Regions from separate parts of the Canibacter zhoujuaniae genome, predicted to be linked through region 2. Evidence: riboswitches for the same ligand, from Rfam matches in the RefSeq annotation. Region 2 holds a riboswitch; the other holds the start of a gene.

Region 1 (10,250 bases), on a different contig from region 2:
ACCGCCGTGATGCACCTCATCCATAATGACAAGAGTCTCGGCGGCTTCACAGATGATCTGATGCTGGATTGGCTTCATTGCAACCTGCGCGTAGGTCACAACAATGCCGTGATAGCCGCTTCCGTAATTTAAGCCATCACCATTGGAGTAGTGCGGGTTTAGTTTAATGCCGGCCCGGGCAGCCGCATCAGCCCACTGCACTTTTAGATGCTCTGTGGGGGCAACCACGATAACCTGATTAACTGTATTTTTCGCACGTAGGATCGCAGCCAGCCGCAGCGCAAAAGTAGTTTTACCGGCGCCGGGGGTCGCCGATACGAGGAAGTCACGCGGTTCAGAAGCTAGATACTTGCTGATTGCTTCTTCCTGCCAGGCTCTAAGAGTTCCCGCCGTACCCCAAGCGGCACGCTCCGGATAAGAGGGTGAAAGGTGCTCTGCGGCGCTGGTTCCAGGCAGATGCAGGCGGTCGATTGGATCAGACATACCCCTCTAGAATAATCGGGGAGCAATAAAACTGCACAAGCAGATCTTAAGTGCTTTTGGGAGGACGCTTTGTCGAATAATAAAACACAGTCAGCGACCGATTCGGTGCGGATCCCGAATCAGGAAGAACTGGACGCAGCAGCTTTGCGCGCCAGAGAAAAAGCTGCGGTTAACGAAGGTCTGCGTCTCCCCTGGAACCGTATGGTGGTTATCGGAGATTCATTTGCCGAGGGTGTGGGTGATCCTGACGACACCGCCCCGGGTGGTTTGCGCGGCTGGGCAGATCGCGTCGCAACCGTCCTCGCAAAGCACAATCCTGATCTGGCATACGCCAACCTCGCAGTGCGCGGCAAAGTGATTGATCAGGTCATCGCTGAACAGGTTGATAAAGCACTTGCTTTAAAGCCTGATCTTGTTTTCATTTCTGCCGGCGGTAATGATGTTTTGCGGCCGAAAGCAAACATTATCGAAATAATCGCAAAGCAAGAGAGCATCGTTAAACGTTTCACCGAAGCCGGAGCGACTGTTGTTCTGTTTAGCGCATTTGACAGCAGTGAGGGCGTTTTTAAAGCTATCTACAGTCGTGCCGCACTGTATTCTATGCATCAGCGCACCGTCGCTGAACGCTACGACGCAATAATAGTGAACCTGTGGGCGCGCACCGAACTTACCGACTCGCGCTACTGGGCAGAAGACCGTCTGCACCTCAACCCGCTCGGTCACCATGCCGTAGCTATCTGCATCCTTGACAGCCTTAACGTGCCCCACTCGCTTGAAGCACGCAAACCCGAACCCGCTCCCGTGCGCACCTGGCGGGAGGCGCGAAAAGAAGACGCCGTATGGGCGCGCGAGTATTTGCTGCCGTGGGTGATCCGTCGTATTCGCCGAGTTTCCTCAGGCGATAACGTGGAGCCAAAGCGACCGGAGCCTGGTCCAGTTGAATAACAGGAAAACAGTTTTACTCGCTATCATCGCGCTTGCGATAGGCAGTTTTGGTATAGGCGCTGCGGAATTTCTGCCGATGGGCATCCTGCCTGAGATCGCGAGTGATCTTTTAGAGACGCAATACATCACAAATCGCGATCTCGCGCTCGGTAATTCCAGCTGGTTTATTAGCGCATACGCAATGGGTGTAATTATCGGAGCGCCGGTTGTCACCATTCTGGCCGGTCGTTTTAACCCAAAACGTGTGCTGCTTATTTTTATGGCTAGCTTCGTGCTCACCACACTTGCTACCGTGCTCACTAATAACTTTGCGCTCGCTGTCGTTATGCGTTTTATCGCCGGTTTACCGCACGGCTCCTATTTCGGTCTTGCGCCGCTGGTTGCAGCACGTATGATGGGGCCGGGCCAGCGTGGCAGAGCCGTCAGCTACGTCATGCTCGGGCTCCCGCTCGCCTCCCTCGCTGGGGTGCCGGTGCTAACTCTTGTTGGCCAAACCTTCGGCTGGCGCATCGCGCTCGGCGTAATAGCCGGTGTTTTTCTGCTCGCGGTGATTGCTATCGCCGTTACTGTGCCAGCGCAGGAAACTCCGGCACATGCGCCGCTCACATCGCAATTCCGGGTGCTTACAAAACCGCTTTTGTGGCTTGCTTTTATCGCAGCGATGTTGGGCACCGCCGGGTTTTTTGCGGTGTACTCATATATTTCACCGCTGGTAACAGATGTCGCGCAGCTTGACGCGCACTTAGTTTCGGCAACCCTCGTATTGGTCGGCCTCGGTCAAACACTCGGCAGCCTGACCGGCGGCAGGTTAGCCGATATCAATAAACGCTTCTGGATGCGCATTGCACTGCTTGCTTTCCTCACCGGCTGCGCGATTGTTGCTTTTGGCGCACACAATCCACTCATCTTGGGCGCAGGTGTTTTCGTGATGGCGTTTTCTAGCGGCGCCTGCAGCCCGATGGTTGCAGTATGGATGATGGATATAACTCCTGAATCACCGGTGATCGGCAGCTCTCTGATGCATTCAGCATTCAACGCAGCGAACGCTCTCGGTGCCGCCGGCGGCGGTCTCATGGTCGGCCTCGGGTTCGGCTTTAACTCACCCGCATTCTTAGCGATTGGGTTTACCGCTTTAGGGTTATTGGCGCTGCTGTTAGCGCAGCGTGTGCAGCGTCACTTAGGTGTTGCAACAGCACCTATTCAAACTCTGAATCAAAGCTGATTCTTTTCGCTTATAACCCCGCAAAGATCCACGGCTTTTTCGGAAGTTTCGCATACTCGAAGCGTGAAATTAGTTGTGTGGCACTAACCACTTCACCGGGTTTACTAAGCCCCAAAGATTCTGCCATTTTAGAGAGCACCTCACTAGGGTTGATCCCCAACTCAAGCAGCTCTGCCAGGGTGACAGCGCCATCACGTTTAGCTAAGCGCTGACCCTGTTTGTTTAAAACCAGCGGCACGTGTGCATATTCAGGAGCTTTTAGACCGAGCAGATCATAAAGCACGAGCTGTCTCGGAGTGCTCAGCGCAAGATCCTCTCCCCGCACCACCTGATCCACTCCCGCTGCGGCATCATCAACCACGGTTGCAAGATTATAGGCGTAGGTGCCGTCACCACGTCGCAATACGAAATCATCAACAGAGCCTGTAACTCTGCCGAGCAGCGCGTCTGTAAACGAGCGCTCTTGGGCCGGTGCTGGTGTGCGCAGACGGAGTGCCGGGTTGCGCCCACCAAACTGCTCCTGCTTGTTCGCGATCTCTGCTGCACTCAGGTTGCGGCAGGTGCCCGGATACGCTCCCGGCGGTGCATGCGGCGCGGTGGGTGCTTGCAGAATATCCTTACGCGAGCAGAAACACTCAAACACTAATCCGGCTGCGGTAAGCTTCTCAACCGCTGCAGCATAGCTTGCGGATCGATCCGCCTGCCACACAGCAGGCTCATCCCAGTCAAGCCCAAGCAGTTTTAAATCCGACAGCTGTGCTGGCCCTGCGCCGGCATCTCTATCGCGATCGAGGTTATCGATCCGCACTAAAAATTTACGGCCGGTAGAGCGAGCAGCAAGCCACGCCACAAGAGCCGTGCTCAGATTACCGATGTGCAGGCGCCCGCTTGGACTCGGCGCATAACGCCCCGCACCTCGCCCAATAGTTTCCATAACTCCAGATTACGCGGCAGCCTGTTTTAACGCAGCTATTTTGGGGGTGTGCTCCCACGTGAACTCGGGCAGTTCTCTGCCAAAGTGACCGTATGCGGCTGTCTTTGCATAAATCGGGCGCTTCAGCTTTAGCTCATCAATCAGAGCAGCCGGCCGCAAATCGAATGTGCGCTGCAGGGCTTTCGCAATCTCTTCATCAGAGATAACACCGGTGCCAAAAGTGTCAACGTAAAGCCCAACCGGCCGCGCCTTACCGATCGCATACGCCACCTGCAGCTCTGCTCGCTCGGCAAGCCCCGCAGCAACAACATGTTTTGCAAGCCACCGCATCGCATACGCGCCTGAGCGATCAACCTTTGATGGATCTTTGCCGCTGAACGCACCGCCGCCGTGTCGTGCCGCTCCCCCGTAGGTATCAATGATGATTTTACGTCCCGTCAGACCGGCGTCTGCTTGCGGGCCACCAACAATAAACGAGCCTGAGGGGTTAACGTGTAATTTTAACTGCTCCAGATCTAGGCCGGTTTCGTGCAGGATCGGCGCAACTACGTGATGTGCAGCCGCTTCCCGGATCTCATCTTGGGAAACATGTTCAGCATGCTGGGTTGACAGCACAACAGTGTCAACCAGCTTTGGCACACCATTTTCAAGCCCTAAAGTCACCTGGGTTTTACCGTCTGGTCGCAGCCACTCTAGAACTCCAGTTTGACGCACCTCTTGCAGGCGCGCAGCAAGCGCGTGCGCGATAGTGAGTGCTGGCGGCATTAGTGTCGGGGTTTCGTTTGTTGCGTAACCGAACATTATCCCCTGGTCACCGGCCCCCTGCAGGTCGAAAGGATCCTCGGCTGTCGCACTGCGCTGTTCGGCAGAGACTGAGACGCCCTCGCCAATCTCAGGCGACTGCGGCGCAACAAAAATTTGCACCTCACAGTTTGCAGCATCAAGGCCGTATGCGGGATCCGTGTATCCGATCTCTCTAATAGTTTTCCGCGCGATTGCCTCAAGGTCGATACCTGCGTTAGAGCTCACCTCGCCGGCGATCACGATCCGACCGTTACCGGCCAGCGTTTCGACAGCGACACGGCTTGTGGGATCCGCACCCAAGTAGGCATCAAGTATGGCGTCACTGACCTGGTCACACAGTTTGTCAGGGTGACCGGCGGTGACAGATTCGGAGGTGAAGAGCTGCATTTCATCTCGCTTTCGTGGTTGTTCATTGCTTGCACGCACGAGATGAGCAGATATTCATTGTCTTGCTGCACCGTGTGCGCCGGTTCTTACCCTGGGACACCCGGAACAATGAGCTCGGGTTGTCGTGCAGCCAGCCAGGTACTGTAAGGCTGCAACTCTTGAACTGTTGAAAGCGTAACAGATTTTTACAAAAACCTCGACACGCCCCCCCTTACGCTGGAAGGCTTGTTGCGCTTATTCTTAAACAATGATCGAAGTTGAAAATCTAACTAAAACGTACGGCAGCAAGAAGGCGATTGCCGATCTCAGTTTTTCGGTTCCGGACGGGCAGGTAACTGGATTTCTCGGCCCAAACGGCTCCGGCAAGTCAACAACGATGCGTTGCATGCTTGGGCTGGATACCCCCAGCTCTGGTTCTGTCAGATTTACGGGCGCAGTTGACGGTAAAAGCTACGATTCTGATTTCTCGAAGTTGCCTAATAAATCGCGAGTTGCCGGCGCTATTCTCGACGCCAATTGGTTCACACCCAAACGCTCCGGGTATGGGCATCTGAGTGTACTGGCTGCGAGCGGCGGGATACCGCAGTCTCGGGTTGCTGAGTGCCTCGATCTCGTAGGCATGACAGCGGTCGCGAAAAAACCTATGAAAAGCTACTCGCTTGGCATGAAACAGCGCATCAACTTCGCTGCTGCACTGCTGGGAGACCCGCAGCATCTGCTCTTGGACGAACCTGTTAACGGCCTCGACCCCGAGGGTGTGCGCTGGCTGCGTGATACGATCCGCTTCCTCGCCTCCCAAGGGCGGGCTGTGCTGGTGTCTTCGCATCTTCTGAATGAGATGCAGCTCACCGCAGATCGACTGGTTGTAATCGGCCGCGGGCAGCTGCTTGGAGAATATTCCATGCAAGAATTCCTCGCCGGTAACGCTGCGGTTATTGTCGAGTGCCCAGAACACGTGCGGCTAACCGCCTTATTGCAAAATGCAGGATATCGAGTTAATACGAGCTCTAAAGCTGCTTCCCAAATTGAGGTTGAAATCTCTGAAGAGCAAAACGAAGCAGCAGCGCGTGCAGATATCGCCGGCCTTGCACTCGCCAATGGGCTTCCCATCACACAGCTCTACACACAAACGGTCGGACTTGAAGAAACATTCCTAAAACTAACCGGCGCCTCCCAAGAGTATTCAACTGCGCAGGTAGACGGAGGCCAAAACTAATGAACAATCTAATGAACGCAATTAAAGCTGAAGTTATTAAACTAGCGTCTCTGCGCTCCACCATTCTGTATACAGTTTTGCTAACTGGCAGCCTCTACGGGCCGCAGGTGCTTTCGGCGGTGTTTGCCGGAGAAGACAGTGTTGAAACATGGGGATCTATCTTCACCACATCATCTTTTATCTTCGCGATCATCGCAGCGGTGTTTTCTGCTTCTAGCGTTGGAGGCGATATTTCGTCCGGTCTTAACGCTCATGCATTCCTGACTCAGCAAAAACGTTGGCAGTGGTTGTGCGCCAAAGCTGTGACTGGATTTACGTTTCTGACACTGAATCTGCTGCTCGGAGTTGCCTTGAGCTTACTGGTTATTTGGATCGCCCCAAACGTTAGATTTGCTGATAGGGGTTATGGCGAAGCACTTGCCGCAATTTTGCCAATTGTTTTGATGTGGGCTGCAAGTTTCGGCTTTTCTGCCCTGTTCAGAAGTCTTGTTTCAGGCATGACGATTACGCTGGTCTACTACATGGTTATCGAGAGTCTGCTGTTCACGGCTGCGGTTTACATAGAAGCGCTGCACCCTCTTGCTAAGGTGCTGGCGATCCCACGAACGCAAGACATTGCTGCTTATGTGGACAACTTCGCTGCTGTAGAGCCTGGGTGGAGCGTCGACTCGCCTGCTCCGCTGTGGTACAACATTGTTGTTTTGGCCGCATATATTGTAATTCCGCTGGTGCTGGGCTTGATTAGAAACCAAAAGTCAGATGTTAAATAACAATTTGATTATTTGCGGTTATTTACGACGATTGCGGCTCTAGTATAGCTGTACGCACTTACATCCGTACAAAGGAGTAGACAGCAATGAGCTTCAAAAAGAGAGCGCTGCCAACAATCGCGATTCTCGCTTCATCACTATTGGTGCTCAGCGGTTGTGGTTCACAGAACAACGCTAGCAGCGCCGCCGATCTCGATTATGACAAGCTACCTTTAAACCAGTTTTTTAACGAGATCTACTCAGCCAACGATTACGATGCCGATAAGGCATACGAAACGCTGGTTAAGGCGGAGGAAAAAATTGCCTCATGTATGCAGGATCAGGGTTGGGATTACACACCGAACCCACCAAAGCGTGAGGATTTCAGTGACGATTACAGCTCTTCTGATGATGATTTATCGTACGACTCAAGAGAGTATGCGGAAAAACACGGTTACGGCATCACCGAAGTTCCGGGCGGCTTAAATGACGAAGATATTGACGGCGCCCAGCAGGTAGATCCCAATCAAGACTATGTAAACAGTCTGAGTGACTCAGAACGGGACGCATACTACGAGTCACTGCAGGGCCCTTCGCTTACTGAAGAGCAAATGGCTGCGATTGAAGCTGGCGAGGCAAGCTGGGATGATTACGACCAGGGCTGCTACGGCAGCATAAGGCATGATGAAATGTCACAGGATCCTATTGGTGCGCTGCAGGATGATCCTGAAATCAAAGACCTGCTTGAGAAAATAGGTGAACTAGCTAACTCTGAGTATGACAAAACACACGCTGACTACCCCTTCCACGATCTCGACCGAGAGCTGTCTGACTGTCTAGCAAAAGCGGATGTTGGGTTAGACAACTTAGGTGACCAAAGTGCGCAAGATATTCTCTGGGAGGAATACAACGAGCTAGCTGCTGCATCTGATGATTCTGGCGAGACCAGTTCTGCTTCGCCGGAAGAGTTAGAGGCCTTTAAAAAGCGCGAGCGAGAGGTTGCCGTTGCTGAGTGGGATTGCAAGGAAAAGATCGGGTATCACAAAAAACACTACGATATAACGTTTGAGCGGCAGACCCAATTCGTCAACGAGAATAAGGCGACTCTCAACCGTGTAACAGCTCTCGTCAACGAGAAGAACTCGAAAAGCAAGTAACGCGACAGGGTAGATTTCTGATGATTGATAACGAGCAAGCGCCTGAGCTGGATACCAACACCACTAACGAAGATACAAATACCACTGATGAGGATGCCAGCACAGAGCCCACCACGAAATCTAAAAAAGGTCTCAGCGGTTCAAAACTTGTTGCAGTAATTGCCGCCGTAGCTCTTGCCTCACTTCTGGCGGGTGTGCTCATAATGCAGTTTATTGTGTCACCTGCAGAGCTTGCTGCACGCAAAGAAGCCCCCGAGGCCGGCCCGATCAGCGCGCCTATCGAACTTCGGAAGATAGAGAACAAGATCATCACTCGCGGTGAAATATCATTCGCTGATGCGGTTGCTGTCGAGTTAGACACAGCCGGCAGCGAAGAACGCCCTATCATAACCGGAAATCTACCCAAAGTTGGTGATCTCTTAGAAGCAGGCACTCTCGCACTTGAGGTTGCGGGTCGGCCGGTCGTAGTGTTACCGGGCGAGCTGCCTGCTTACCGCACTCTCAAAGTCGGGATGCAGGGGCCTGATGTGCTGCAGCTGAAACAGGCTCTTGCATCGCTCGGGTATGGCGTTGGTGATGTTACTAGCAATCTGTTCGACGCTGCGACTTCTGAAGCGGTCGCCGCACTGTACCGCGATCTCGGTTATAAGGCACCGGACGGCGGGCTCGAGGGGCGCAAAACTATCCGCGATCTCGAACGGCAGTATTCAGAAGCACAGGACGTAGAGCCGGTTGACCAGGGGCTGCTGCGCGATATTGAGGAACAGTACCGCCTTGCTGTTGAAGCAAATATGGTCTACCTGCCGGCTTCGGAAGTTCTCTATCTAACTGATCTGCCGCGTCGTGTCGATGAGCTGCGAGTGAAGCGTGGCGATGTTTTGAGCGGTTCCCCCATGAGTGTCTCAGGCGCGACTCTGTCAATCACCGGCACAGTGAGCAAACAGGATGCAGAGTCAATCACCGTCGGCTCGACCGCAACTTTTGTGCATCGCGGTAAAGACTACACAGCCACTGTGAAGGAAGTGCGCAGGGGGTCTGCAAACACCGAGAATAAAGATGAGGGATCAGAGGGCGATAAGAACTCCAACAGCGGTGACTCTTCCGGCCGCTATCAGGTCGTGCTAGAGCCGCAAGGTTTGTCTGCTGAAGACGTAACCGAGCTGCGCGGTAACAACGTGCGCGTTACGATCCCCATCGCTGCCACAGAGTCTGAAGTGTTAGCAGTGCCTGTTGCGGCGGTGACAGCAGGATCAGGCGGTGAAGACCGCATCGAGCTGCTCATCTCGAAAGATAAAGGCGGGATGGAAACCGCTTTAGTCGAGGTCACCACCGGTCTCGCCGCTGAAGGATTTGTAGAAATTTCAAGCACAGACAAGCGCGTTAAAGAAGGCGCTAAGGTTGTGGTGGGCCGCTAATGAACACCGTGAGCACGGTTGGAAACCCCGACTACGATGGGCCAATCGCGATGCTTGACGATGTCACCCGACTGTTTGCCGGTTCACCGCAGGTGCTCGCGCTGCGCGGAGTTAATTTACGCATTGAGCGCGGTGACTATCTGGCAATAATCGGCCCTTCCGGGTCTGGCAAGTCTACGATGTTGAACACGCTCGGGCTGCTTGACCGCCCGAGCACCGGCACCTATTATTTCGAGGGGATTAACACCTCCGAGCTTGCCGACGATGATCGTGCGGCGCTGCGTGGTGAAGCAATTGGTTTCGTGTTTCAGTCTTTCCATCTGATGCCGAAAAGAACGGTGCTTGAAAATGTAATGCTGGCAGGCACCTATGCCGGGCGCAATCGTGCAGAGCGTGAAGAACGTGCCCGGCAGGCTTTGAAACGCGTCGGCTTACAGCACCGTGTAAATTTCTACCCGACAACACTCTCTGGCGGTGAGCGCCAGAGAGTGGCTATCGCCCGTGCGATTGCCAATGAGCCGCGCTTGCTGCTAGCCGATGAGCCAACAGGAAATCTCGACCGGCGAAATTCTGAACTCATCATGGAGCTGTTTGCAGAGCTCGGGGCATCCGGGCTCACAATAGTCATGATTACCCACGATTCTCATGTGGCTGAGGCCGCCCAAAAACAGGTTCGGATAGCCGATGGCCTGCTTACGGAGTTAACATGAAAAAAATTCGCCTCAAACGGGATCGTAAAGCCAAGACCCCTCGGCGTACTGTGCCGCGCATTAGTGCCCGTGATTTATTTCACGAGAGTTTTGAGGGTGTTGGTGCCCGCCCATCACGAATGTTTATAACTCTGCTCGGCACGGTTCTCGGTATTGCCTCATTAGTGGCAACAATCGGTTTTGCGCAAACAGCCAGCGGTCAGATTGCGCAGCAGTTTGATTCACTCG
Region 2 (10,250 bases):
ACCCAGCAGTGACAGCACGATGCTCGCCTTTGCCCGGTCGCGCTCGATTTCAGCGTTCGCCTCGGTGCGCTTGCGGTAGTTTGCATACTCCGCGGTGAGGCGGCGCAGATCCTCCAAATACGGATTTTCTTGCGGATCTGCGGCTTCTTCGTCAGCTACTGCCTCTGCCGCATCGTTTGCTGTCTGTGCGCCCGCTGCTTTTGCTTCAGCGGTCTGTTCCGCGTCGAGAATGTCTGCAACCGTAAAGTCAGCACTGTTTGCGCCGTCTGCTGTCTGTTCCTCATGCGCCGCAGGGCCGGTAGCGTCTGCCGCCGGCCCCTCAGCCTGAGGAACCTCTTCGCCCTCTGGGCGCTGTTCCTCATTAGTCATGATTTACTTCTGCTCTCCCTCGTCGTCAACAACCTCTGCGTCGACTACGTCTTCGTCAGTTGCGCCCTCAGCAGCACCCTCAGCGGCCGCTTCCTCTTGCGCTGCGGCGTAGATTGCCTGACCGAGCTTGGTCTGGCTCTCTGCGAGCTTATCTGCTGCTGTCTTAACAGCGTCGTCGTCATCTCCTGCGAGCGCATCCTTTAGCGCTTTCAGGTCTGCTGAAACCTCAGACTTCACGTCTTCTGGCAGCTTGTCTTCATTCTCTGAGATGAGCTTGTCAACTGAGTATGCAAGCTGCTCTGCGCTGTTGCGGTTCTCAGCTGCTTCGCGACGCTTCTGATCTTCAGCTGCGTGCTCTTCAGCTTCCTTGACCATGCGGTCGATGTCTTCCTGTGACAGGCTAGACCCTCCCGAGATGGTGATCGTCTGCTCCTTGCCGGTGCCCTTGTCTTTCGCGCTCACCTGCACAATACCGTTCGCGTCGATATCGAAGGTTACCTCGATCTGTGGAATACCACGCGGCGCAGGTGCGATCCCTGTCAGCTCGAAGGTGCCAAGGTTCTTGTTGTCGCGGGTGAATTCACGCTCACCCTGGAAAACCTGAATCGAAACCGATGGCTGGTTGTCTTCTGCGGTGGTGAATGTTTCTGACCGCTTGGTTGGGATCGCGGTGTTGCGCTTGATGAGCTTGGTCATGATGCCGCCCTTGGTCTCAATACCGAGAGACAGTGGGGTGACGTCGATAAGCAGCACATCCTTGCGCTCACCCTTTAGCACGCCCGCCTGCAGCGCAGCACCAACAGCCACAACCTCATCAGGGTTTACACCCTTGTTTGGCTCTTTGCCGCCGGTCAGCTGCTTCACGAGCTCGGTCACTGCTGGCATACGGGTTGAGCCACCAACGAGCACAACGTGGGCGATGTCGTTTACGCTCACGCCAGCTTCAGCAATAACATCGTTAAACGGCTTCTTAGTGCGTTCGAGCAGGTCTTTGGTGAGCTCCTCAAACTTTGCACGGGTCAGTGTCTCGTCCAGGTTTACCGGCCCCTCTGGAGTTAGTGAGAGGTATGGCAGCTGAATGTTGGTGCTGCTTGAGGTTGACAGCTCTTTCTTTGCCTGCTCAGCGGCTTCCTTCAGACGCTGCAGCGCAATTTTGTCGGTTGAAACATCAACCCCGGATGCGCTCTTGAGCTGGTTGATGAGCCAGTCTACGATGCGCTGATCCCAGTCGTCACCACCGAGTCGGTTGTCACCGCTGGTTGCGCGCACCTGAATGGTAGAGAGGTCGTCGTCCTTACCAACTTCGAGCAGTGAGACGTCGAAGGTGCCGCCGCCGAGGTCGAAAACAAGAATCAGCTCGTCTTCTTTACCCTTGTCAAGGCCATATGCGAGCGCGGCAGCGGTTGGCTCGTTCACAATGCGAAGCACGTTCAGACCTGCGATCTCACCGGCTTCTTTGGTTGCCTGACGCTCTGCGTCGTTAAAGTATGCGGGGACGGTGATAACGGCGTCTGTCACCTTGTCACCAAGATAGGTTTCAGCGTCGCGCTTCAGCTTCATCAGCGTGCGCGCGGAAATCTCCTGCGGGGTGTACTTCTTGTCGTCGATGTCGATCGTCCAGTCGGTGCCCATGTGGCGCTTTACCGAAGCGAGGGTGCGGTCGACGTTTGTGACCGCCTGACGCTTAGCGGTTTCACCGACGAGCACTTCACCGTCTTTTGTGAAGGCAACAATTGATGGTGTTGTGCGAGCGCCCTCAGCGTTCGCGATTACCTTTGGCTCGCCACCCTCAAGAACTGAAACTACTGAGTTTGTAGTGCCGAGGTCAATGCCTACTGCGCGTGACATATTTTCTCCTTTTGTCGAAACGGCTCACAGACTTGAGCCTTACACACTCAAGTTTACGTGCGGCACACCACTTGTCAAGCCAGATTCACAAAAGTTGAGCGAATTTGACTCAACTTTAAGCTGGTTCTCAGAAATGGTGCGGATCGCGCGAAAAACCACTGAAGTTTCAAGCCCTACCGCGGATCCGCAAACTAGAAAGATAGCATTTAAGAATGGCCTGCAACTAAGGAGAGACGTGGCTCGCAAAAAGAAGGTGAAACTCAGCGCCGCGCAGCAAGCGGTTTTTGAGCGTATCGAACTGTCAAACGAGCACCTCTTCATTACCGGCAAGGCTGGCACCGGCAAATCGACGCTGCTGCAGCACCTTGCGCGACACACGTCGAAACAAATAGCGATTTGCGCCCCGACAGGTGTTGCTGCGCTTGGCGTCGGCGGTCAAACAATTCACTCGCTGCTGCGCCTGCCCGTGGGGGTTATAGCCGATCATGAGCTAACTCAGAGTCGCGACTTAAAAAAGATGCTCGCAGCTATTGAGCTGCTGGTGATCGATGAGATTTCGATGGTTTCGGCAGATCTGATGGACGGCATCGATCGCGCCCTCCGTCTCGCGCGGCGCAAACCCTTTGACCCGTTTGGTGGGTGCCAGATTGTGATGTTCGGCGACCCGTATCAGCTGCCGCCCGTGGTGCCCCGTGACGAACACGAACGCGCATATATGAAAGACACCTACCGTTCGCTCTGGTTTTTTGACGCCAAGGTGTGGGAGACAGCTGCAGTGTCAGTTATCGAATTGAATGAGGTGCACCGCCAAAAAGACGGGCGCTTTAAAGAGATTCTGTCGGCGCTGCGTGAGGGGCGGGTAACCGCAGATATGGCGGAAGAAATAAACGCCGCAGGCTGTCGCCCGGCACCCGCTACCGGCGTTATAACCCTCGCAACCACAAACGCCACAGTGAATCGTATTAATGCCGCACGGCTTGCTGAGCTGCCCGGGCGCACCTTAAAGGCACGGGCAGAGATTACAGGCGAATTTAAGCAGCACTCCTTCCCCGCCGATGAAACCCTAGAGCTGAAAGTGGGGGCGCAGGTGATGTTTTTACGCAACGATCCCGATGGGCGCTGGGTTAACGGCACAATCGGTGTTGTATCGCGCATCGCCGGTAACGTCTGGGTTGAGATTGACCACGAGGAGCACGAGGTTGAGCCAACCGTCTGGGAGCGGTTTCAATACACCTACGACGCAGAACTCGGCAAACTCGAGCGCGAAGTTGCGGCGGAGTTTGAACAGTTCCCGCTGCGGCTAGCGTGGGCCGTCACGATCCATAAATCGCAGGGGCACACATACGATAGAGCGATTGTTGACCTCGGCCCTAGAGCCTTTAGCGCCGGGCAGACCTATGTAGCGTTAAGCCGTGTGCGCTCAATCGAGGGGCTCTATCTCACCAGGCCGCTAAAGCCGAGTGATGTTATCGTCGACCAGAATGTGCAAAGGTTTATGCGCACACAGCTGTCGCTCGGCGATTAAAGCGTCGCGTGACGTCTAGTAGCGCGGGTTACTGCTTCCGCTTTAACGGCTGCCAGGTCGTTAAACACGGCTGTGTTGAACTCATAGGCCATCCGCACCTCATCGAGGAACCTTTCGTGCCCTGCCGCATCGAGCGTTTCCCCGAGGGCGTCGAGGTTTGCACGATACTCGTTCTTAAAGGCGTCAAGGTCTGGGATGCTATTGAATTCATAGAATTCAACCCCCGCATGCTCGAAGCCGTGCTGCTTCCGCATCCGCCTCGCGATCATCTGCCCACCCGACAGATCGCCGAGGTAGCGGGTGTAGTGGTGTGCGACGATGCCCGGCAGGTAGCCTTCTGCACCGCATTTACGAATCCGATTTGTGTATTCGGTAACCGCTGGCACCGGCGCAATCTTCTCGCGCCAGTCATCACCGATCAGATGCTCTAAGTCTGCTTCGAGCGCACTCATGCGCAGCAGCTCTTCAGAAATAAACGGCCGGGTAGCGTCTTCCTGCGCGAGCAGGGTAGTTACCTCTTCGAGCGCGGCATACATATAGTAGTGCTGTGCGACAAGGTCGATGTAGTCCTGCAGCGGCGCCTGCCCACGCATAATATCTGCCATAAAGCTCGCACCCTCACTATCTGAGTGGAAGCCCCAGCTGCGATGGCGCACAACCGCCGAAAAAGGAGCATCGTCTGGCAGCGGCGCGGGCTGTTTTTTGCCCGGGTGACCGTGGTGGGCACCGCCGTGGTTGCCACCACCGTGGTGGCCGTGCGGCGCACTATAACCGCCTGCGTGCGGGTTTTCGCTGCTAGCAGTTTCGCTGCCCCGCGGCGCAGTGCCGGTTTTTTTGCAGGCCTCTTCATATAGCGCAACAATTTCCCGGCGGATTTCTGCACGCTCACTAATCACGCCACACGGCCACTCAACGCGCAGCTGGTGCTCACCAGCCGGGTTCACAACCCGCCAAGTGCCGGAGTTAGTGTCAAGGCCCACCATTTTTGCTTCGGTTGCGTCAGGGTATCCGAATGCTCGCGCAATGAGCAAACAGTCATCATTGTGATCGTCGTTCATGTGCGTTAGCACTGCCTGAATTACTTCCTGAGAAAACGCTGTCATACCAATCACCATAGAGCATGGCATAGGCCAAGCGCATCATCATCTGATGAAGTATTTTTCCGCGTACTTACGCGGAAGTTGCGCGCAATTCATCGGATGAAGTGCCGCTCTGGGCCGAGTTTTCGGCACTTCTCAAACACCACACTCCATGCTCTCCACACACCGGGCGGCATAAAATTTTATTTCAGAATTTCTACTATCTGATACCCTAGATTTTGCGTCCTACGCAGATTGCGGGTGTAGTTCAATGGTAGAACATCAGCTTCCCAAGCTGAGAGCGCGAGTTCGATTCTCGTCACCCGCTCCACTATCACCTCCGCTTTATACTCGGCAGATGACCGCCTTACTTGCGCAGATGCTCCGCTCATATGGTCGGCGGTAACCTCTGCCGGACCAATCGGTGAGGGGTGGCTAACTTCGTCAGCGAACGTAACAAAGTGAAACATAAGCTCCTCTAGTGGGCTGTGTGGGCTACAGTAAATCTCGAGATCAAGAGTCCCAACATCAAGCTCTGGCTAGTTGGGCGGCAACCCTCTCCCGTAGCGGGGTGCCCCAGATGAGGATCAGGCAGGAATGCAAGTACGGCGCAACCAGGCGCCACCTTCGCGAAAGCTCGGTGCTTTTACCTTGGGTAAGGGCACCGGTGGCAGCACGGGCGCGGAGGGCTAACCACCAGCTGTGAAAGGGCCCGGCGCTATGACCGAGAAGAAGCGCATTGTCGTCAACGCTTTTGATATGACCACTCCCAGCCACCAGAGTTTTGGCCTGTGGCGTCACCCCCGCAACCGTGCTGATGAGTACAACACCATTAAATACTGGACAGACCTAGCTAAGGTGTGCGAAAAGGGTCTGTTTGACGCAATTTTTATCGCTGATGTGGTCGGCGTCTACGATGTCTACAAAGATTCCGTAGCTCCCGTGCTGAATGATGGCGCCCAGGTTCCTGTGGGCGATCCCTTCCTGCAGATTTCTGCTATGGCAGCTGTCACCGAGCACCTGGGCTTTGGCGTTACCGCCGCTGTCACCTACAACCAGCCCTATACTCTGGCCCGCTCCTACTCCACCCTAGATCACCTGACCGGTGGTCGTGTGGGCTTCAACGTGGTGACCTCCTACCTGCAGTCTGCTGCTGAAAACCAGGGCCTGCCCGGTCAGATTGACCACGATGAGCGCTATGAGATTGCCGAAGAGTTCCTCGATGTCTGCTACAAGCTGTGGGAGGGCTCCTGGGAAGACGACGCTGTGCCCCGCGACCGCGAAAAAGGCATCTTTGCTGATTCCTCAAAGGTTCACCCTATTCTGCACAAGGGAAAATACTTCCAGGTGCCCGGTATCGCTCTGACCGAACCTTCCCCGCAGCGCACTCCCGTTATTTTCCAGGCCGGTGCCTCCTCGCGCGGCCAGGCTTTCTCGGGCCAGCACGCCGAAGCTATCTTTATTACCGCCCTGCGCCCCCACCTGACCAAGGTGCTGACCGAGCGCATCCGCAACGCAACCGAGAAGGCCGGCCGTAAGCGCGATGATGTGAAGATTCTGGCCATGCTTTCCGTTGTTGTAGACGAGACAGACGAGAAGGCTCAGGCCAAATATGCCGAATATCTTAAGTACCAGGACATTGAGGCATCTCAAGGCATTATCGGCGGCTGGAGCGGCGTTGATTTGGATCAGTTCGATGAGGACGAGGCTCTCAAATACGTTGAAACCGAGTCTATTCAGTCATTCCTGACCCCCTTCACCCTGCAGGACAAGGAGAAGGAGTGGACCCGCAAGGACATCGCCGAGCACTGTGCCACCGGCGGCATGGGCGCGGTTCTGGTGGGTTCTGCCCAAACCGTCGCAGATGAGTTGGAAAAATGGATTGATGAGGGCGGCCTGGACGGCATTAACCTGGCCTACCATGTTTCCCCCGGCTCTTTCGAGGATTTCGTAGAGTTTGTCGTTCCCGAACTGCAGAAGCGCGGCCGCTACCGCACCACCTACGAGGGCTCAACCCTGCGTGAGAGCCTCTTTGGTGCGGGCAACAAGTATGTGGACGAGCGCCACCCTGCTGCCAAGTACCGCGGCGCCTACGCGGGTAAGCCCTCTGCGGCTGACACTCCGGCGCGCGACTTCCTTAAACTGGCGCTTGAGAAGGCTGCGGCCCAAGGCCAGTAGTTCGCTAATCTACAGGGCGTAGATCCGCACCGCTGCCCGGTAAAAAGCCTGCAATAGCGCTATCTACAAGGGTGGCAATTGCAGTGATCCCCCCCCCCCCGAAGCGTCTCAGTTGATCATTTGCAGACAGAGCCGAAAACTGGTTTACTTGGTACGAGTCGCTACCCGCATGGGGCAGAAGTGTGCCCGTATTTGGTTCGCGACGCCCCCACCCCCGATTAAAGAAAGGATCTCATCTGTGATGAGGGAAAATAATTATTCTTCGAGCAGATGGCGTTTTTCACGCCTGAAGCTCACAGCTACCTGTGGTGTAGCTGCTTTAGTGGTTGGAAGCCTCAGTGTGGGCGCCGGGGGAGTTGCTTACGCTTCCTCCCCTGATAATCCTGCCGAGGTCGGGGTAAGCTACCCCGGTTTCAACCCTGACAACGTCTATCAGACAGGCGCTGATGAGCAGCGCTACACCTACAGCGGTCAGGCTGCTAAATACCCTGATGCCATTGAGTCCCCATCAAACTCTGACGGCAGCCAGACCATCTCAGGTCAGGTTTTTGTGCAGCGCTATGGTGGCTTCGCGGTAGACAGCAAAAACGACGCGAAAATGCGCGCGATCCCTCTTGAAGGTGTGCGCGTCTACGCTCAGTGGAAGGAAAAAGACGGGACTGTCTCCCCTATTTACACCACCACAACCAACGCAGCCGGTGAGTACTTCATCAAACTGGCTGACTTCACCACCGCTGCAGGTAAGACCTACCATTTTGATGCAGATCCTAACCTCCCAGAGGGCGAAAAGTGGCGCGTCTGGGCAGATAACCCTGACAAGGGCAATCTGACGCAGCTTGCAAACTACATGAACGGCCAGTTTGGCCCTCCAACCTATACATACGACACTGAGGTGCATGCTGGTATCGGCAATGACATCGTCACCGGTGCACACATTCGTTACGGCCTCAAGCCTCAGAATGACGCCATGCACAACCTCGACGCTGTCAAAGCAACCCCGGCAGCTGACGGTGCTGGCCAGGTTAAAGGTCAAATCCGTTGGGAGCTCTCGAAGCTTGTTGCTCCAACCGGCTGGACCGGCGGTCTCATTCCGCGCTACTCACCTAACGGTGCAGATGTCGGCGCTGATAACGTAACCGTTTACGGTTCTTACCTCTCCGACTACGCTCTCTCTAAGATTTACGCTGAAGATCCACGCACTTTCGGCTCTGACGGCAAGGTCCGTGATGCAAGCTGGAACATGGATAATGAAGCAAAGCTGCAGGACTGGATTCGCCGCCAGATCGCTGCTGAGGGTAAAGAGAAGTGGATCGCAGAAACAGTATCTGCGATAACCGACAACCGTGGACGTTACACGCTGCAGTTCTCGGGCACATACGGTGTCGCATGGGATAACGTAGGAAACTTCGCTGGCCCAACAGAGAACGAGCGTTTCAACACTGTTGCTGAGCTGCCGACCGACGGTCGCTGGGCGACAAGCGGTGGTGACGTTGCAACCCTTGGTGGCCGCACCACAAAGCACATCAACACCGCCTGGGTTTTTGTCTCAACAAACCTCTCTGATGGCATTGCTGTCGGCACACCATGGATGGCAAACGGTTACCTGAGCGAAACCGCTTACAACGCACTCGGTGCTGGTTGGGCAAACCTTTCGCTGTACAACGGCATCAACAATGCGGATATGGCTGTCTACCCAGACTATGCAGATTTCCGAGTTAGCGATGGCGAAGGCGATCTGAACTCTGGCGTACCGGGTGATGTCGCGCAGACTATTACCTCTGGCCTGCCTACCCAGTTCGTTGACGGTAAGGTTTACCAGATTGAGTGGACTGAAGCCGAAACAGGCCGGGTTGTTGCAACCGGTCCGCTTGTTGCTGCTGGCCCAGACGGAACGATCCCTTCATTCCCACTGGAAACAGATAAGAATCTGACAAAGACAACTATCTACAACGCAACCCTTTACCCGGTTAATAAAGAAACCAGTGAGCGCGGCGAAGCTTACGCTGTTGACTCATACACGGTAGTTGTTGGGCACAAGCCTATCTATGACGAGGTAACCGGTAAGCCAGGCGAAACCCTGACTTCTCCAGTTAAGGGCTTTGACCTAACCACCACGGAAGAAGAAGAACGTATTTCTGCAGACGCTTTGGATCCAAAGCTGGCTGCCGAGAATCCATTCTCGATTCCGGAAACCTTTAAAGCTCCTGAGGGTTGGACCGCAACAATCGATCCAAAGACCGGTGAGGTAACCGTTGTTCCACCTGCTGATGCTGCGCCTGGCACCGAAATTACGGTTCCAGTTGTTGTAACCTTTGCTGACGGCACAACAACAACAGGTGAGGCAAAGTTCGAGATCACTAAACCTGCTGATGTGGATACATACCAGCCTGTTTATCCAGAAGTAACGGTGAATGAGGGCGCTCCTATTACTGTTCCTGCGCCAACCTCTGACCCTGCACTGCCTGAGGGAACCAAGTTCGAGATCGTAAACAATGCGGGTATCCCAGGCCTCACAGTTGACGAGAATGGTGCTATTACCGGCACTGCTCCAAACGTTGACTCTGACACCCCGTACGTTGTAGAGGTCAAGGTAACCTACCCAGACGGCACCTCTGAGACAGTGTCGGTAACTCTGAACGTTTCTGACGTTCCTGCTGAGGCTCCGAAACAGAGCGACCAGCACGACCCGGGATACGACCCTGCAACAGGTAAGAGCGGTGATACTGTCACAGTCGAGCAGACCGGTGACAAGGATGTTCCTGCAGGAACTAAGTTTGAGGTTCCTGAGAACTCACCTGTCACTGTCGATCCTGAGACCGGCACCGTGACCGTGACCATTCCTGCTGGCAGCAACCCTGGTGATGTAATTGAAGAAACCGTCACCATTACCTACCCTGATGGCACAACCGATACAGCAAAGGTTGTTGTAACTGTTGTTCCTGATGAGCAGCCACTGGATCCGCGTCCAATGTATCCAGTGACCATCGTTCCTGCGGGTCAGGAAACCTCTGTGACACCAACCAATGAAGGTGATGACTACCCTGAGGGCACAGTCTTCGCTATCGATGGTGGCTTTGAGGCTCCAGCCGGGTTCAAGGTTTCAATCGATCCGAACACCGGTGTGATTACTGTAGTCACAAATCCTGCTGGTAAAGATGGTGCTGACACGGAAGAGTTCACTGTTCCGGTTGTTGTCACCTATCCTGCTGATTCTGGTGCTGTAACTGACCGCGTAAACGCTAGGTTCCAGC

What was found. Region 2 has a riboswitch for S-adenosylmethionine ahead of HCR00_RS03885 (LLM class flavin-dependent oxidoreductase). Riboswitches for the same ligand answer to the same signal wherever they lie in the genome.
Region 1: it holds a riboswitch for S-adenosylmethionine, as region 2 does, so the genes downstream of both, metK (methionine adenosyltransferase) here and HCR00_RS03885 (LLM class flavin-dependent oxidoreductase) in region 2, are expected to answer to the same signal.

Annotation. Positions count from the first base shown of each region.
Region 1 is NZ_JAAIJZ010000001.1:303,546-313,795, reverse strand. Features, by position in the region: gene HCR00_RS01465 (DEAD/DEAH box helicase) at 1-483, opposite strand, end outside; gene HCR00_RS01460 (SGNH/GDSL hydrolase family protein) at 553-1,428, shown strand; gene HCR00_RS01455 (MFS transporter) at 1,421-2,650, shown strand; gene gluQRS (tRNA glutamyl-Q(34) synthetase GluQRS) at 2,661-3,584, opposite strand; gene metK (methionine adenosyltransferase) at 3,594-4,775, opposite strand; SAM riboswitch class IV at 4,796-4,939, opposite strand; gene HCR00_RS01440 (ABC transporter ATP-binding protein) at 5,023-5,991, shown strand; gene HCR00_RS01435 (ABC transporter permease subunit) at 5,991-6,761, shown strand; gene HCR00_RS01430 (hypothetical protein) at 6,848-7,897, shown strand; gene HCR00_RS01425 (peptidoglycan-binding protein) at 7,918-9,312, shown strand; gene HCR00_RS01420 (ABC transporter ATP-binding protein) at 9,312-10,022, shown strand; gene HCR00_RS01415 (ABC transporter permease) at 10,019-10,250, shown strand, end outside.
Region 2 is NZ_JAAIJZ010000002.1:229-10,478, reverse strand. Features, by position in the region: gene HCR00_RS03910 (nucleotide exchange factor GrpE) at 1-369, opposite strand, end outside; gene dnaK (molecular chaperone DnaK) at 373-2,217, opposite strand; gene HCR00_RS03900 (ATP-dependent DNA helicase) at 2,453-3,742, shown strand; gene HCR00_RS03895 (biliverdin-producing heme oxygenase) at 3,739-4,845, opposite strand; tRNA gene HCR00_RS03890 (tRNA-Gly) at 5,079-5,152, shown strand; SAM riboswitch class IV at 5,333-5,433, shown strand; gene HCR00_RS03885 (LLM class flavin-dependent oxidoreductase) at 5,581-6,999, shown strand; partial or broken gene HCR00_RS03880 (YPDG domain-containing protein) at 7,241-10,250, shown strand, end outside.